Regions from separate parts of the Mesobacillus sp. ABV4_180 genome, predicted to be linked through region 1. Evidence: predicted binding sites of a transcription regulator. Region 1 holds the regulator's gene; the other holds the start of a gene.

The links. Region 1 encodes Rex, which represses fermentation and respiration genes when NADH is low (regulators of the CRP and FNR family bind a similar motif). Its sites were predicted from a motif close to TTGTGAAATATTTCACAA; they were not measured.
Region 2: the regulator Rex is predicted to act here: its motif matches at 2,196-2,213, upstream of ACXAEA_RS17580 (TIGR04053 family radical SAM/SPASM domain-containing protein).

The regions. Positions count from the first base shown of each region.
Region 1 covers NZ_JBSWTJ010000001.1:48,036-55,828, reverse strand. Annotated here, with positions in the region: gene tsaD (tRNA (adenosine(37)-N6)-threonylcarbamoyltransferase complex transferase subunit TsaD) at 1-959, shown strand, start outside; gene ACXAEA_RS00225 (ABC-F family ATP-binding cassette domain-containing protein) at 2,173-4,101, opposite strand; gene moaC (cyclic pyranopterin monophosphate synthase MoaC) at 4,256-4,750, shown strand; gene ACXAEA_RS00215 (redox-sensing transcriptional repressor Rex) at 4,778-5,434, shown strand; partial or broken gene ACXAEA_RS00210 (YdiK family protein) at 5,461-5,660, opposite strand; gene ACXAEA_RS00205 (lysostaphin resistance A-like protein) at 5,664-6,395, opposite strand; gene groES (co-chaperone GroES) at 6,779-7,063, shown strand; gene groL (chaperonin GroEL) at 7,231-7,793, shown strand, end outside.
Region 2 covers NZ_JBSWTJ010000001.1:3,431,809-3,439,601, forward strand. Annotated here, with positions in the region: gene ACXAEA_RS17575 (Crp/Fnr family transcriptional regulator) at 215-913, shown strand; gene ACXAEA_RS17580 (TIGR04053 family radical SAM/SPASM domain-containing protein) at 1,015-2,136, opposite strand; gene ACXAEA_RS17585 (metal-sulfur cluster assembly factor) at 2,308-2,619, opposite strand; gene ACXAEA_RS17590 (prolyl oligopeptidase family serine peptidase) at 2,696-3,463, opposite strand; gene ACXAEA_RS17595 (Cof-type HAD-IIB family hydrolase) at 3,676-4,494, shown strand; gene ACXAEA_RS17600 (hypothetical protein) at 5,025-5,177, shown strand; gene ACXAEA_RS17605 (DUF3813 domain-containing protein) at 5,178-5,369, shown strand; gene ACXAEA_RS17610 (BsuPI-related putative proteinase inhibitor) at 5,406-6,191, opposite strand; gene ACXAEA_RS17615 (YitT family protein) at 6,214-7,056, opposite strand; gene ACXAEA_RS17620 (DegV family protein) at 7,184-7,793, shown strand, end outside.

The sequences.
Region 1 (7,793 bases):
GACGGGAAATCCTTGCGAATGTTGTGGCCTCCCAGATTGAAAGCCACAAACGTTTTGGCGGGGTCGTTCCGGAGATTGCCTCAAGGCACCATGTGGAACAGATCACAGTCGTTTTGGAAGAAGCTCTTGCACAGGCAGGTATTGAAATTAAAGATTTGGACGCGATTGCAGTTACAGAAGGTCCAGGACTGGTAGGGGCATTATTGATCGGTGTAAATTCAGCAAAAGCATTGGCATTTGCCAATAACATACCTCTTGTTGGTGTCCATCATATTGCCGGCCATATTTATGCGAACCGTCTTGTAACCGAAATGAATTTCCCGCTGATTTCACTTGTCGTGTCAGGAGGCCATACTGAACTTGTTTATATGAAGGAGCATGGCCATTTCGAAGTCATTGGTGAGACACGTGATGATGCAGCAGGGGAAGCATATGACAAAGTTGCAAGGACACTGCATCTTCCATATCCGGGCGGCCCGCATATCGACAGGCTGGCTCATGAAGGGAAGGCAACGATTGATCTGCCCCGCGCATGGCTAGAGGAAGGCTCCTATGATTTCAGCTTCAGCGGTTTGAAATCGGCTGTGATCAATGTTGTGCATAATGCACAGCAGCGTGGCGAAGAAATCGTACCTGAAGAGCTAGCAGCAAGCTTCCAGGCAAGCGTTATCGATGTACTTGTAACTAAAACGCTTAAGGCAGTGAAGGAATATGGTGTAAAACAAGTTCTTCTTGCAGGCGGAGTTGCGGCAAACAAAGGTTTGAGAGAGACGTTATCAACAGTATTTGCTGATTTAGATGTGGAAATAGTCATTCCTCCGCTGTCATTATGCACAGACAACGCCGCAATGATTGCTGCTGCTGGCAGTGTGTTATATGAAAAAGGTCACCGAGCTGATTTAACGTTGAATGGAAACCCTGGTCTGGAGATAACTATCCACAACGAAAGTAGGAAGTAAAAAAATATTTGTCAGACTCTTCTGTGGATATGTTCACGGAATTGGGGCTAATCTGTGTATAATGTGGATAAAAAAAGCTTTTTTTGTGGATAATGTGGAAAACCCTATGGATAAGCTATAAATCAATATTTAATATGTGAATAAGTATGTGAACAAAAAGTCCCGATTTTGAATCGGGACTTTTTTGCTGTGCATAAGCTGGTTTACTTGTACTAGTGAATCAAGTTTTTTACATGACGGTTACATAAGGACGAAGCTTGTGCCCGTCAACCAGAAAAGATACGCATGACGGTCACATAAGAACGAAACTTGTGCCCCTCAAGCAGAAAAGATACGCATGACGGTCACATGAAGAGGAAACTTGTACCCGTCAACCAGAAAAGTATCGCATGAAGGTCACATAAGGGCGAAACTTGTGCCCGTCAACCAGAAAGGATAGGCATGACGGTCACATGAAAACAAAACTCGTGCCCGTCAACCAGAAAAGATACGCATGACGGTTACATAAGGACGAAGCTTGTGCCCGTCAACCAGAAAAGATACGCATGACGGTCACATAAGAACGAAACTTGTGCCCCTCAAGCAGAAAAGATACGCATGACGGTCACATGAAGAGGAAACTTGTACCCGTCAACCAGAAAAGTATCGCATGAAGGTCACATAAGGGCGAAACTTGTGCCCGTCAACCAGAAAGGATAGGCATGACGGTCACATGAAAACAAAACTCGTGCCCGTCAACCAGAAAAGATACGCATGACGGTTACATAAGGACGAAGCTTGTGCCCGTCAACCAGAAAAGATACGCATGACGGTTACATAAGGACGAAGCTTGTGCCCGTCAACCAGAAAAGATACGCATGACGGTCACATAAGGGCGAAACTTGTGCCCCTCAAGCAGAAAAGATACGCATGACGGTCACATGAAGAGGAAACTTGTGCCCGTCAACCAGAAAAGATACGCATGACGGTCACATAAGGGCGAAACTTGTGCCCGTCAACCAGAAAAGTATCGCATAACGGTCACATGAAAACGAAACTTGTGCCCGTCAACCAGATAAGATTCGCATGACGGTCACATAAATAGGAAACTTGTGCCCGTCAACCAGAAAAGTATCGCATAACGGTCACATGAAGACAAAACTTGTGCCCTTAATCAAAGCGAGATAATTAAAAAAACCAGGCACTTCATTCTTGCGCCCGGCTTCTTCAATTTCTATGCCAGCTCTGTCCACTCTTCCATCAGTTCATCGAGTTTCTCTTTCATGGCTTCGATTTTATTATTGATTTCAGTTGTTTTTTCGTGATTATGGAAGATATCAGGATCACAAAGCAATTCTTCGTATTCTGCAACTTCCAATTCGAGCGTTTCAATGGTTGCTTCGACTTCTTCCATCCGGCGTTTGCGCTGGCGCTCTAATTTCTTTGCTTCTTTATCCTGCTGGTAGGAGGATTTATCCTGTTTGGCTGACTCTGCTATGCTGCCAGTTGCTTTGGCTGCCTGTTCGGCGAGTGCCTTCAGTTCTTCCTGCTCCAACTTCTTCTCAAGGTAATAATCGTAATCCCCAAGATATTCGGTAGCACCTGCACGGTCGAGTTCGATGACTTTTGTGGAAATCCTGTTGATAAAATAACGGTCATGCGAAACGAAAAGGATCGTGCCCGGATAATCGATCAGGGCATTTTCAAGGACTTCCTTACTGTCGAGGTCCAGATGGTTCGTTGGTTCGTCCAGGATCAAGAAGTTGGATTTTTGCAGCATCAGCTTTGCAAGTGCCAAACGAGCCTTTTCGCCGCCGCTCAGGGTTGAGACGATTTTAAGGACATCATCACCTGAGAAGAGGAAATTCCCAAGGACAGTCCGGATTTCTTTTTCCTGTTTCAAAGGGTACTCATCCCAAAGTTCATTCAAAACCTTTTTATTGGAGCTGAGTTCGGCCTGTTCTTGATCGTAGTAGCCAATCGAGACGTTGGAACCGTACTGGATACTCCCTGCAATCCTAGGCAATTTTTCAACGATCGTCTTCAGTAATGTAGACTTTCCCACACCATTCGGACCGACAAGTGCAGTGCTATCGCCGCGTGAAAGGTTAAATGTGATATTTTCGGAAACGGCTTCGTTTCTGTAGCCTACAGCAAGTGAATCAGCCTTAAGGACGTCATTGCCGCTCTGCCGTTCGATTTGAAAGCTGAAGGAAGCGGATTTTTCATCGCCTAATGGCCTGTCCATCCTGTCGATCTTCTCAAGCTGCTTGCGGCGGCTCTGGGCACGTTTGGTCGTGGAGGCACGCGCGAGATTCCGCTGGATAAAATCCTGCAGCTTGGCAATCTCATCCTGTTGTTTCTCATACAATTTAAGGTCACGCTCATAATTTTCCGCTTTCTGATCCAAATAAGAGCTATAATTGCCCGGAAACTTCATCAGCTGATGGCGCGAAATTTCATATACCTGGTTGACGACTTTATCAAGAAAGTAGCGGTCATGGGAAACGATCAGGATCGCCCCGTCATACCCCTGCAAATATTGCTCAAGCCAGGAGAGCGTATCAATGTCCAAATGGTTTGTCGGCTCGTCCAGGATCAGGATATCCGGACGGGTCAACAGCAGCTTTGCCAGGGCGAGCCTGGTTTTCTGTCCGCCGCTTAGAGTTGAGATTTTTGTGGAATAATCAAAAGAATGGAAGTTCAGGCCGTGCAGCACGGAACGAATATCCGCTTCATATTGATAGCCGCCCTTTTCCTTGAATTGCACCTGCAGAAGATCATATTCTTTCAGGACTCGCTCGTATTCGGTATTGTTCGACAGGATGTCAGGATCCGACATTTTTTCTTCCAAGTTGCGCAGATTCTTTTCCATCCTGTGCAGGTGCTCAAAAACGGACAGCATTTCATCCCAAATGCTTTTCTCTGACTCCAGTCCGGTATTCTGGGCTAAATAGCCAATAGACGTACCTTTAGGGCGGATGATTTCTCCTCCGTCATGTGATTCGTAGCCGGCGATGATTTTCAGCAGGGTGGATTTGCCTGCGCCGTTACGGCCGACTAGTGCAACTCTGTCACGGGTCTGTATTTCAAACTTTATATTCGATAAAATAAGATCAGCAGCAAAATATTTTGATAGCTGATTAACCTGTAATAATATCATTATTTTTTCACCTCTATTGCCTTAGAAATAGTGTAACCCATTACTATAGGCACGGCAATATATGCGATTGATCATTGTATTTGTGAACATAGAAACAAAGTTCACACACAAGTTTGTGAAAATAGTGTATCATTTGGATGAGAGGAGCTTGAACATGGCAGAATTTACGCATTTTAATGATGAAGGCAGAGCGAAAATGGTCGATGTCAGCGACAAACCTGAGACGGTCCGCACGGCATTAGCCCATTCAAGCATAACCGTGAATGAGGATATATATGTAAGGATAACTGAAAATAAAATGAAAAAAGGGGATGTACTGGCAGTTGCACAGGTAGCTGGCATTATGGCGGCGAAAAAGACGTCTGAAATCATCCCGATGTGCCACCCGCTTCCATTAACAGGCATTGACCTTTCGTTCGATTGGGAGCAAAATGGAAGTGACTATATTTTAAACATCTCAGCATCTGTAAAAACGAAAGGGAATACAGGTGTAGAAATGGAAGCGTTAACAGCAGCTTCAGCATGTGCGCTGACTGTTTATGATATGTGTAAGGCCGTCGACAAAGGCATGGTGATCGGCAAGACGTATTTAGTCGAAAAAACCGGCGGGAAAAACGGCGATTTTAAGAGAGAAGAGAAGCTGAAGTAGAAATTCGGACAGGGTGGAGGATGGAGAATGACGAACGATGCTATGAAGATTCCGCAGGCAACCGCAAAACGTTTGCCGCTGTATTACCGATTCTTATTGAACTTGCATTCTTCAGGAAAGCAAAGGGTATCATCTGCAGAGTTAAGTGAAGCGGTAAAAGTAGATTCAGCGACAATCAGAAGGGATTTTTCCTACTTTGGGGCATTGGGTAAAAAGGGATACGGCTACAATGTGAATTACCTGCTGACCTTTTTCAGGAAGACATTGGATCAGGATGAACTTACGAAAGTAGCCTTGATCGGTGTCGGTAATCTGGGAACGGCGTTCTTGAATTATAATTTTTCGAAGAACAACAATACGAAAATCGAAATTGCTTTCGATGTCGATCCTGGTAAGGTAGGTACACAAATCGGCGACGTACGGGTCTTCCATATGGATGACCTGGATAAAGTAGTTGTCGAGGAAGGCATTCAGGTTGCGATCCTGACTGTTCCATCAGCTGTAGCGCAGCCGATTACGGACCGATTGGTGCAAGCGAATATTAAGGGGATCCTGAACTTCACGCCTGCCAGGCTGAATGTGCCATCTTCAATCAGAATTCACCATATAGACCTGGCTGTTGAACTGCAATCATTGATTTATTTCCTGAAACATTATCCGACAGACAGTGAAATCGCAGAATAAAAAAAAGCTCCTTCGTGATGAAGGGGCTATTTTTTCTGGATTTGCTTCAATTTGAAATGGAACAGGATCATCCGGATGCCCGAACCAAAGTCGAAAGGGCAAGCGCGACGAGGAGATAGGAGAAAAATCCCCAGCCTGACTCGTTCACATTCTGGATCGCGAAATAGGTGAATAAGGTGCCTAACAAGATGTAGACAATGCCTGAAAATAAAGGCGATTGCTTCATAACTTAAAATCCCCCAATAAAGCTTTGAATTTTCTCTGCTTCTTTTATCATTCTCTCAATGTCTTCCCGGAATACGGATTGAAGCAGGACAACCATTGTATTCATTGTAACGTGGGCGATGATCGGAACGATGATCCGCTTTGTTTTTACATAAAGAAATGCAAAGGTGAAGCCCATCGCTGAGTATAAGATCACGTGCTCCGGCTCAAAATGCGCCAGGGCGAAGATCACGGAGCTGATCAGCGCGGCAAAAAAGAAGTTCATTTTCTTATGAAGGCTGCCGAAGATGATTTTCCGGAAGACGATCTCTTCTAAAATCGGACCGATGATCGAACTGACCAGGATAACTATAGGGAAGTTCTCAATCAGTTTAATGATCTCCTGTGTATTTTCGGAACCCATTTCGATGCCGATCATATTTTCAATACTGCCGGCAATCGATTGGGCGAATAGAGCGAGAAACACACCGGCAATTGCCCAGGCAGCAGAGCTTGCCGGCGTAGCCGCGTCCCGCAAATCAGCCTGAACGGTCTTTTCTTTCCTTAAAATCAACAGCACAATTAGAAGTGTCAGCGAAAAGCTGATCACGAGCCAGTACGGAATCGAGAGGGTTTCCATTTCCTCCAGGCTCTTTCCCATTGCCGCTCCAATGAAGGCGACGATCGGAATCCCGATCAGGCTTGAAAGCTGCATGACGATATAGGCGATAATGACGTACCAATATTCCTTTTTCAATATGATAATCTCCTTCAAAAGCCTTTTCATGTTATACGGTCTAAAGCAATAAAAGTTCCACGATGCTATCTATCCATTTTACTAGTAACCATCTGCAAAGTTCAAATATCAGGGTGTCTGCTCAACTTTTTGGTTAAAAATTTCTTGATCCGGCATACTCTTTAAGGTGGCCATTTTTAGCCAGGCTGTTATTGAAAATAACGAAAAAAGTCGATTGTTGTCACAGGAATCCGAGAAAGGAAATAAGGGCAAATTTTCTAAAAAAAATTGGACTTCATGCTTGCAAAAAAAATAGAGATTCATTATTATATAAATTGTGTTAGCACTCTAATGAGGAGAGTGCTAATAAATAATCTACATATAATTTGAGGAGGTTGTTTCACTTGATCAAGCCACTAGGAGATCGCATTATTATCGAGCTTGTTGAGTCTGAAGAAAAAACTGCAAGCGGTATCGTTTTACCCGACACAGCGAAAGAAAAACCTCAAGAAGGTAAAGTAGTAGCTGTAGGCACTGGCCGCGTACTTGACAACGGAGAGCGTGTTGCTCTTGAAGTTGCAGTTGGCGACCGCATTATCTTCTCAAAATACGCAGGTACAGAAGTGAAGTACCAGGGAACTGAATACCTGATCTTGCGTGAAAACGACATTCTTGCAGTTGTAGAATAGAAAAGCGGAAGCGCCTTGGTCAGGCCCGAAAAGCGCTGGAAGGCTGGCCAGTGAAGTCGCTCTTTGACTTCATTGGACAGACCGAAGCGACTCGAGGGACTAGGCGCTGGAGCTGGACACTAATTTAAGGAATATAAAATTCAAAAATTCGAGGAGGTTTTTTTACGATGGCAAAAGAAATTAAGTTCAGTGAAGAAGCACGCCGTGCGATGCTTCGCGGGGTAGATTCTCTTGCGAATGCAGTAAAAGTAACTCTTGGACCAAAGGGACGCAACGTGGTTCTTGAGAAGAAATTCGGTTCTCCACTAATCACGAACGATGGTGTGACAATCGCAAAAGAAATCGAACTTGAAGATGCATTCGAAAACATGGGTGCTAAGCTTGTTGCTGAAGTAGCAAGCAAGACGAACGATGTTGCTGGTGACGGTACTACGACTGCAACAGTTCTTGCTCAAGCGATGATCCGCGAAGGTCTTAAGAACGTAACTGCCGGTGCTAACCCAATGGGCATCCGCAAAGGAATGGAAAAGGCTGTTGCTACAGCTGTTGAAGAATTAAAGGCTATCTCTAAGCCAATCGAAGGCAAAGCTTCTATTGCACAAGTTGCAGCTATCTCTGCTGCTGACGAAGAAGTTGGCCAATTGATTGCTGAAGCGATGGAGCGCGTTGGAAACGACGGCGTTATCACGATTGAAGAATCTAAAGGCTTCACTACAGAATTGGACGTTGT
Region 2 (7,793 bases), 3.4 Mb from region 1:
CTAAATTATGAACATAAAGCCTGATATTTGTGACGACATTTTGACAATTGGTCTTTCGATATTCGGTTAACACTACGCCGGTGTTATTATTGTGACAATAGATAATTTGCCAGGAAAATCAACTGTACTTAACCTGATTTAAATTAGCTTCATCTCTGTTAAGATTCATCTACAATACTTTAGCAGTGCCAAAAATAAACAAAGGGTGATGACCATGCCAAATACAACTAAAGTGACTCATTCGATTGAAATAAAAGAATTACTCCAATTTGCTGACCGTACGATCAGTGTAAAGAAAGGAACTTATTTGTTCCAGGAAGGCATGGAGGCGGAGGAGCTTTACTTGATCCTAGGAGGCAAGGTCCAAATCAGCAAGGTCACCCAGGACGGCCGCGAGCTTGCGCTGAGGATTTGCGGAGAAAATGATATTTGTGGAGAATTGACGTTATTCACGGAGGCACCAAGATATCTTTTAAGTGCGTTGATCCTTGAAGATGCGAAAATTGCTGCAATCAGAAAAGATGTCATCGAGAAAGAAATTTTCCAGAATCCTTCCCTGGCTTTTGAATTCATGAAATGGATGAGCGACCATTTCCGAAAAACACAGACAAAATTCCGAGATCTTGTGCTTAACGGAAAAAAAGGCGCATTATTCTCTACCCTGATCCGAATGACAAACAGCTATGGAGTCCATTTGGAAACAGGCATTTTGATTGACCTGCCGCTGACAAACCAGGAGCTCGCTAACTTCTGCGGAACATCGCGTGAGAGTACGAACCGTATCCTGAACGAGCTGAAGCGCGAGGGCATCATCTCAATCAAAAAGGGAAAAATCCTGATCCATGACGTCGATTATTTGCGACAGGAAATCGGCTGCGAAAACTGTCCGGCAGTATTCTGTTCAATCGATTAAGACTGAAAGAGTTATTATAAAAAGCGAGTGGAGCCATTTGATTGTCTCCACTCGCTTTCCTATATGCTAACTTCACTTTTTGCAGAAAATCAGTCCTTATTTTAACTTTGTTTCTGCTTTCGCAACGCTTTTGGAATATAAACGCAAAACGGCTCGCTCTCCAGATAATCTCCTGTCATCGCATAGGCACGTGAACGGGATCCGCCGCAAACATGCCTGAACTCACACACACCGCATTTTCCCTTATATTCATCTGGATTTCTCAATGATTTGAAAACAGGTGACTCCCTGTAGATCTCGGCAATCGGCTGCTCTCTGACATTGCCTGCTTTAACTGGCAAAAGTCCGCTTGGATAAACGTCTCCAATATGTGAGATGAATACAAATCCATTCCCGTCATTGACCCCTTTAGGTGCCCTCCCAAGACCATCAATCGAACCCGTGAGGCCTTCCTTGGTCAATGCTGCCAGATAATCAATTTCTTCAGTATGTTCTTTTGCTTCGCGCATCTTATTTTGGATAACTACACGGCGATAATGCTGGGCAGCAGTTGTTTTGATGTCAAACTTTACTCGCTTGCTCAACTCATACAGCCAAGTAAACACTTTTTCATGCTCAACAGGCGAAATCATATCCTTCTCCTGGCCACGCCCTGTCGGCACTAGGAAAAACACACTCCACAATACACAATCCAGGTCTTCCACCATCTTGGCCATTTCATCCAGATAATCGATATTATAGCGTGAAATCACCGTGTTGATTTGAATTGGGATTTTTAATTCATGCAAGTATTTGATCCGTTCCATCGTCAAATCAAACGATCCTGCAGTCCCCCGGAAATGATCATGGACCTCGGCAGTTGGTCCGTCTATACTGAATGCCCAGCGGGATAATCCAACATCTTTCGCCTTTTCAATTGCTTCTTTCGTGACATTCGGCGTCGCGCTTGGAGTCATGGACACACGCACACCTTTTTTCACGGCGTACTCAGCAATATCAAACACGTCCTCCCTCATCAGCGGGTCTCCGCCTGTGAACACTAGCATCGGGTTATTCATTTCATGTATCTGATCGATGAGCGCTTTCCCCTCTTCAAAGGATAATTCACGCGGATCTCTTCTATATTGGGCTTCCGCACGGCAGTGCAGGCATTTAAGTTGGCAGGCTCTTGTCAGTTCCCAAATCACTATGAATGGGTCCTTGTTAAAATCTCTCGCAAACATCATCTGGCCCCTCCTTTATACTTCACTATATAAAGTATATAAGGGTTTCCATCATGTTTAAGTGAACTACCTCACATAAAAGGGACTGATTACACGTAGTCTATGACAATTTTGTGACCTCACAATAAAAGCAGCAGGATTGATCCCTGCTGCCCATCTGTTTACTATAATTTAATCTCTCACGCCAAGGGCGATTTTTGCGTAACGGGACATCATATCCTTTGACCATGGCGGGTTGAATACGATGTTTACTTCTGTATCTTTAACTTCAGGCAAGTCAGATAGTGCAAGTTTTACCTGCTCGACAATTGTTCCTGCAAGAGGGCATCCCATTGAAGTCAAAGTCATTGTAACTGTTGCAAGTCCTTCCTCATTCAAATCCACATCATATACAAGCCCCAAATTAACGATATCTACGCCAAGTTCAGGGTCGACGACCATCTCAAGCGCACCCATCATGCTATCTTTCAAATCCTGATCCATTGGTGAACACTCCTTTTATAGCTGATACTTATTCCTATCATAACAATGATTTATCATCATTTAAAGCAGAAAGACATTATATGTGTTTTTCAAACCATTCTGCTGTCGCGATTATACCAGCATTCGATACAATATGTCCGGCATTCTCATCTGTAATGAATTCAAATAAACCGTCTGTACCCTCATAGCTTTTCCTGTTTTGCTCATAAAAATGATAGGCAGCTTCATACGGAACGACAGTATCAAGCTTCCCATGCCAGAACATCAGCGGACGCTTTTTCAATTTTTCAGCTTGCAGGCTGAGATCGTATTCTTTCAGCTGATTCAGCAAATCAGAAATTTGATGCTGGGAAAGCTCTAATTTCACATTTCGCTTTTCCATTTCATTCAGCTGCCATAAGGCAAACTGTTCAAATGCCGGATTCCCCATCAAACTTACTCCTGCTTTGATCCAATCATACTTGGCCATTGCACCAAGAGTCGTGATGCCACCCATGGACGTTCCTGCAACACCAATTCTTGAATGATCCACCAGCCCTTCAGCAACTAATTCATTTTTGATTGTCACCAGTTCTTCGATCGATGTCATAACGATTTCCCAAAAACGGAAGCCTAATTCCTTTTCAGTTAATCCCTCACCGCGTTCCCCGTGATATTTTGCTGAAGGCATGATCACCCGGAACCCTTTTTCGGCAAAAAGGTAAGCAGGATGCAGATTGCGCTCTTTCGTGCTCGTGAATCCATGCAGGAAAACAATCAATGGCATTCTTTCAGAAAATTGTTTTTGTTTTGCGATATGAAGAACGGGAATATGTCCAATGCGCTTTTTTTCGACTAAAATCAACTTTAACCCCTCCCAGAAACATGAGCTGTATAAAATTTACCGCTCTTTTAAGTCCGTAAAATGATTTTTTTACAATTTATATGTAAAATGGTTACCATAGTGGTTATACAACAATTTAACCAGCATCCAATATATGTATTGTAGAACTCTTATGAAAAAAGAGCCAATCAAACGCATAACATTAAAAAAATTGATTTATAAAAGGAGTATTTATGGCTGAAAAACACTTAATTGCATTAGACCTTGACGGCACTTTACTTACAGATGATAAAACCATTTCAGAAAAGAATAAGCGGGTTATCCAAAAAGCACGTGAAGCAGGCCACGTAGTCATGATCGCTACCGGAAGACCATTCCGTTCAAGCGAAATGTACTATCATGAGCTGAAGTTGGACACTCCGATTGTGAATTTTAACGGCGCGTTCGTCCATCATCCTCTGGACACAAGCTGGGGAGTCCATCATTCTCCTCTTTCAATCGATGTTGCGAAGGATATTGTCGAGGCACTCGATGATTTCAAATACCACAACATTATCGCCGAAGTAATCGACGATGTGTATGTACACTATCATGACGAGAAATTGATGGATATCTTCAACCTGGGCAACCCCAACATCACGACCGGCGATCTTAGAAGATACTTGAAGACGTCACCAACGAGCATGCTTATCCATTCTGAGGAGGAGGACGTAAAAAAAATACGTGCCCACCTGTCAGAAGTCCATGCAGAAGTAATCGACCACAGAAGCTGGGCGGCTCCATTCCATGTCGTTGAAATTGTAAAATATGGATTGAACAAAGCTGTCGGCTTAAAGAAAGCATCTGACTATTTCCAGATTCCGCCTGAAAGAATCATTGCCTTCGGCGACGAAGACAATGATTTAGATATGCTTGAGTACGCAGGACGCGGCATCGCAATGGGCAATGCCATTGACGTTGTAAAAAATATCGCTAATGATATCACCCTATCCAATGAAGAAGATGGAATCGGCATTTACTTAAATGATTTGCTGAATTTGAAGGCACTTTAAATTGAATACTGTTTGATGACCGAGTTTAAAACGTCCGATAGCTCCAGCTCTATCGGACGTTTTTGCGGTTTATCTTGCCGAAAATGTTCATTAGCATGGATTTCTTGGACATTTCATTGCTTCTTCATCTTCAAAATGTCCTTTAACTTGTCTTTCTTGGACATTTCATTGCTTCTTCAGTTTCAAAATGTCCAGTAACTTGTCTTTCTTGGACATTTCATTGCTTCTTCATCTTCAAAATGTCCTTTAACTTGTCTTTCTTGGACATTTCATTGCTACTTCACCTTCAAAATGTCCTTTAACTTGTCTTTCTTGGACATTTCATTGCTACTTCACCTTCAAAATGTCCTTTAACTTGTCTTTCTTGCACATTTCACTGCTATTTCAGATTCAAAATGTCCTTTACTCTTCATTATCCTGCCAAATAGAACCTGTTCCTGGACCGGTTGATTTTAAACCGAAAGAGCATACTATCAGTGAAGCGGGTTTTTAGCCTGTTTCAAATTCGCTCGTTGATGGAGGGGTAAACGATGGGTAAAAGCAATAAATCCAAACGTTTTGTACAGCAAGGTGTAGATACTGTCGCCAAGCATGATCAAAGAATCCCTTACCACACCACATATGCCGAAGCTGAAGCTCAAAAGATGGCTCATGTCAAAGAATCCTCTTTGGGAGGAATCTAAATGGGAAACAGGCTATTTCAGGAAGCAAGGAAAGCTGTTCAATTAGCTAAGACAGCGGAGCCTGCGGAACAGTCAGCAGCTATGAGTACGGCAAAAAATGCTCTATCTTCAGCCTATGCCAATACGACGATGGCTGAAAAAGAGCAGCTTCGGTCATTTCAGGACGAGCTGAATTCAATCGAAAGCAAGTAAAGCAAAAGCTGGCGGAGCTCCCGCCAGCTTTTGCTTTTACTGATTATTGAACCTTTCCAGCAAAACAGGGTAAGTGTGGATGATTTCCCCGTCCTTGCTTCGTTCGTAAAGATTCAGGATGAGTGAGCCATTTTGGGGAAGCTTGTTCACAGGGATAGAAAGATCAATTGTGAACGTCTTCCATTGGGGGTATTTCACATCGGTAATGATCTCAGTTTCAGGAATCAATTCATTATGCCCGTCTTCCACCGAATAATAAAACCTTCCGTTGATCGGCCTGGCTTCTCCGCTTACTTTATATGAACCCTGGCTTCCCTCTGCAGTGAGTCCCTTAAAGACCGGATTTTCACCGGGGATATACATTGTTTTTGTGTCTGTCTTAAGCTTCACATCCCCAATAGGCCTGCCATTGACACTAATGGCCGCCAGTTGAGCGGTCACAGTGTAATCCCCTTCTGGTACCCTTTTACCAGAAGATGAGTAGTCCCAGATTTCGTTCCATTTGATTTTCTCCTGCGGCTTCACAGTCACCGTCTGGAAAGCCTGGGCGAAGGCTTTTCCTTCAGAGTATTGATACACCTTTTTCTTTTTTGCATCAATGACGGTGATCTCGTATTTTTGTGATGTCGGAAATTCAAATGATAGCGGAACATTCCCGTTATTCTGCAACACTAGTTCAAACACCGCTTTTTCCGGACCGGCTGCAGGGTCCACATAGAAGCTGAAATCTGTTGTTCTTGATGCTTGCTTTTCTTCACCAATTGCCAGGGCAGGTGCCACAGCCATCATCAATAAAATAATCAATAAGCTGATTTTCCTCATTCACGATCCTCCGTTTCAAAGATTACTCCTTCCTGAAAAACCCGAAGATCCCTGCAGTCTCAACAATGTTCGTGAACGCATGTGGATCGACTTCTTTGATGATGTGTTCAAGGTCATACAATTCATATCTTGTTATCACGATGACCAGCATTTCCTTTTCCTCTCCTGAAAAAGCTCCTTTTGCCGGCAGAAGCGTGATTCCTCGCACCAATTTGTCATGAATGGCCTTTTTCAATTCATCCGAGTTCTTGGTAACGATCATGGCGGTCAATTTTTCATGGCGGGTATGAATGGCATCGATTACCCTGGTAGAGACATAAAGAGCTACCAGGGTATATAATGCATTTTCCCATCCAAAAATATATCCAGCTGTCATTATAATGATGCCATTCAAAGCAAAGAAATATGTACCAACCGGACGATCATTCATACGGGACAGCACCATTGCAATGATATCCATCCCCCCTGTTGATGCACCCCATTTCAGTGTCAGACCAACACCCAACGCGGCAATGACGCCTCCAAAAACTGCATTCAGCAAAATATCACTGGACACTTCTTTTACCGGAAGGATTTCAAGAAAGAAGGATGATAGCGCTACTGAGATGAAACTATATAAAGTAAAGGACCTTCCTACCTTCTTCCAGCCAAGAATAGTCACCGGGATATTCAAAAGCAAAAGCAGAATACCGGTAGAAATATTAAATGGTGCATATGCTCCGAGTATGCTCGAGATGAGCTGCGCAATTCCCGTAAAGCCGCTGGCATAGACATTTGCCGGGATTAAGAAAAAGTTTAATGACATTGCATTTAAAAGAGACCCTATCACAACGATGATGATTTTTTTCGTTTCCATCCAAACCATGTAAATCCCCCTTATTTGTTCTATTCTTCCTGTACCCCTATTTTGCCGAAAATCACTACATTTAATTGTCTTTTTCCCATATTCCCGATAAACTATTATCATATAAGGTTGAAAGCAGGTGAAAGTTATGTCAGTAAAAATCATGGCTGACAGCGCATGTGATTTGCCATTGCATTTTTATGAAGAAAACGATGCAATTTTATTCCCTTTAAAAGTCCAGATTGATGGATCGGAATACGAGGATCTTAAAACAATCCAGCCTAAACAAGTATACGAGTCGATTCGCGCTGGCAATCTTCCTAAAACCTCACAGGCTTCCCCTGCAGGTTTTAAAGATGCATTTACTGAATTGGCCAAGAATAAGCAAGTTGGAATATACATAGCCTTCTCTTCCGAACTATCTGGCACATACCAGACGGCGGTCATGATATCCGAACAAGTCAAAGAGGAATATCCAGATTTGAACTTGACTGTGATCGATTCAAAATGCGCTTCACTCGGATACGGTCTTGTTGTTCTGGAAGCAGCACGCATGGCGAAAGCAAATTCTTCCAAGGAAGAAATCATCGAAGCTGTCCAATTCCACAGCCAGCATATGGAGCATTTATTTTCTGTGGATGACCTAGACCACCTCGCAAAAGGCGGACGAGTATCAAAAGCTTCTGCTTTCGTAGGCGGCCTTTTAAACATCAAGCCGCTTTTGAATGTAGAGGACGGCAAATTGGTACCGATTGAAA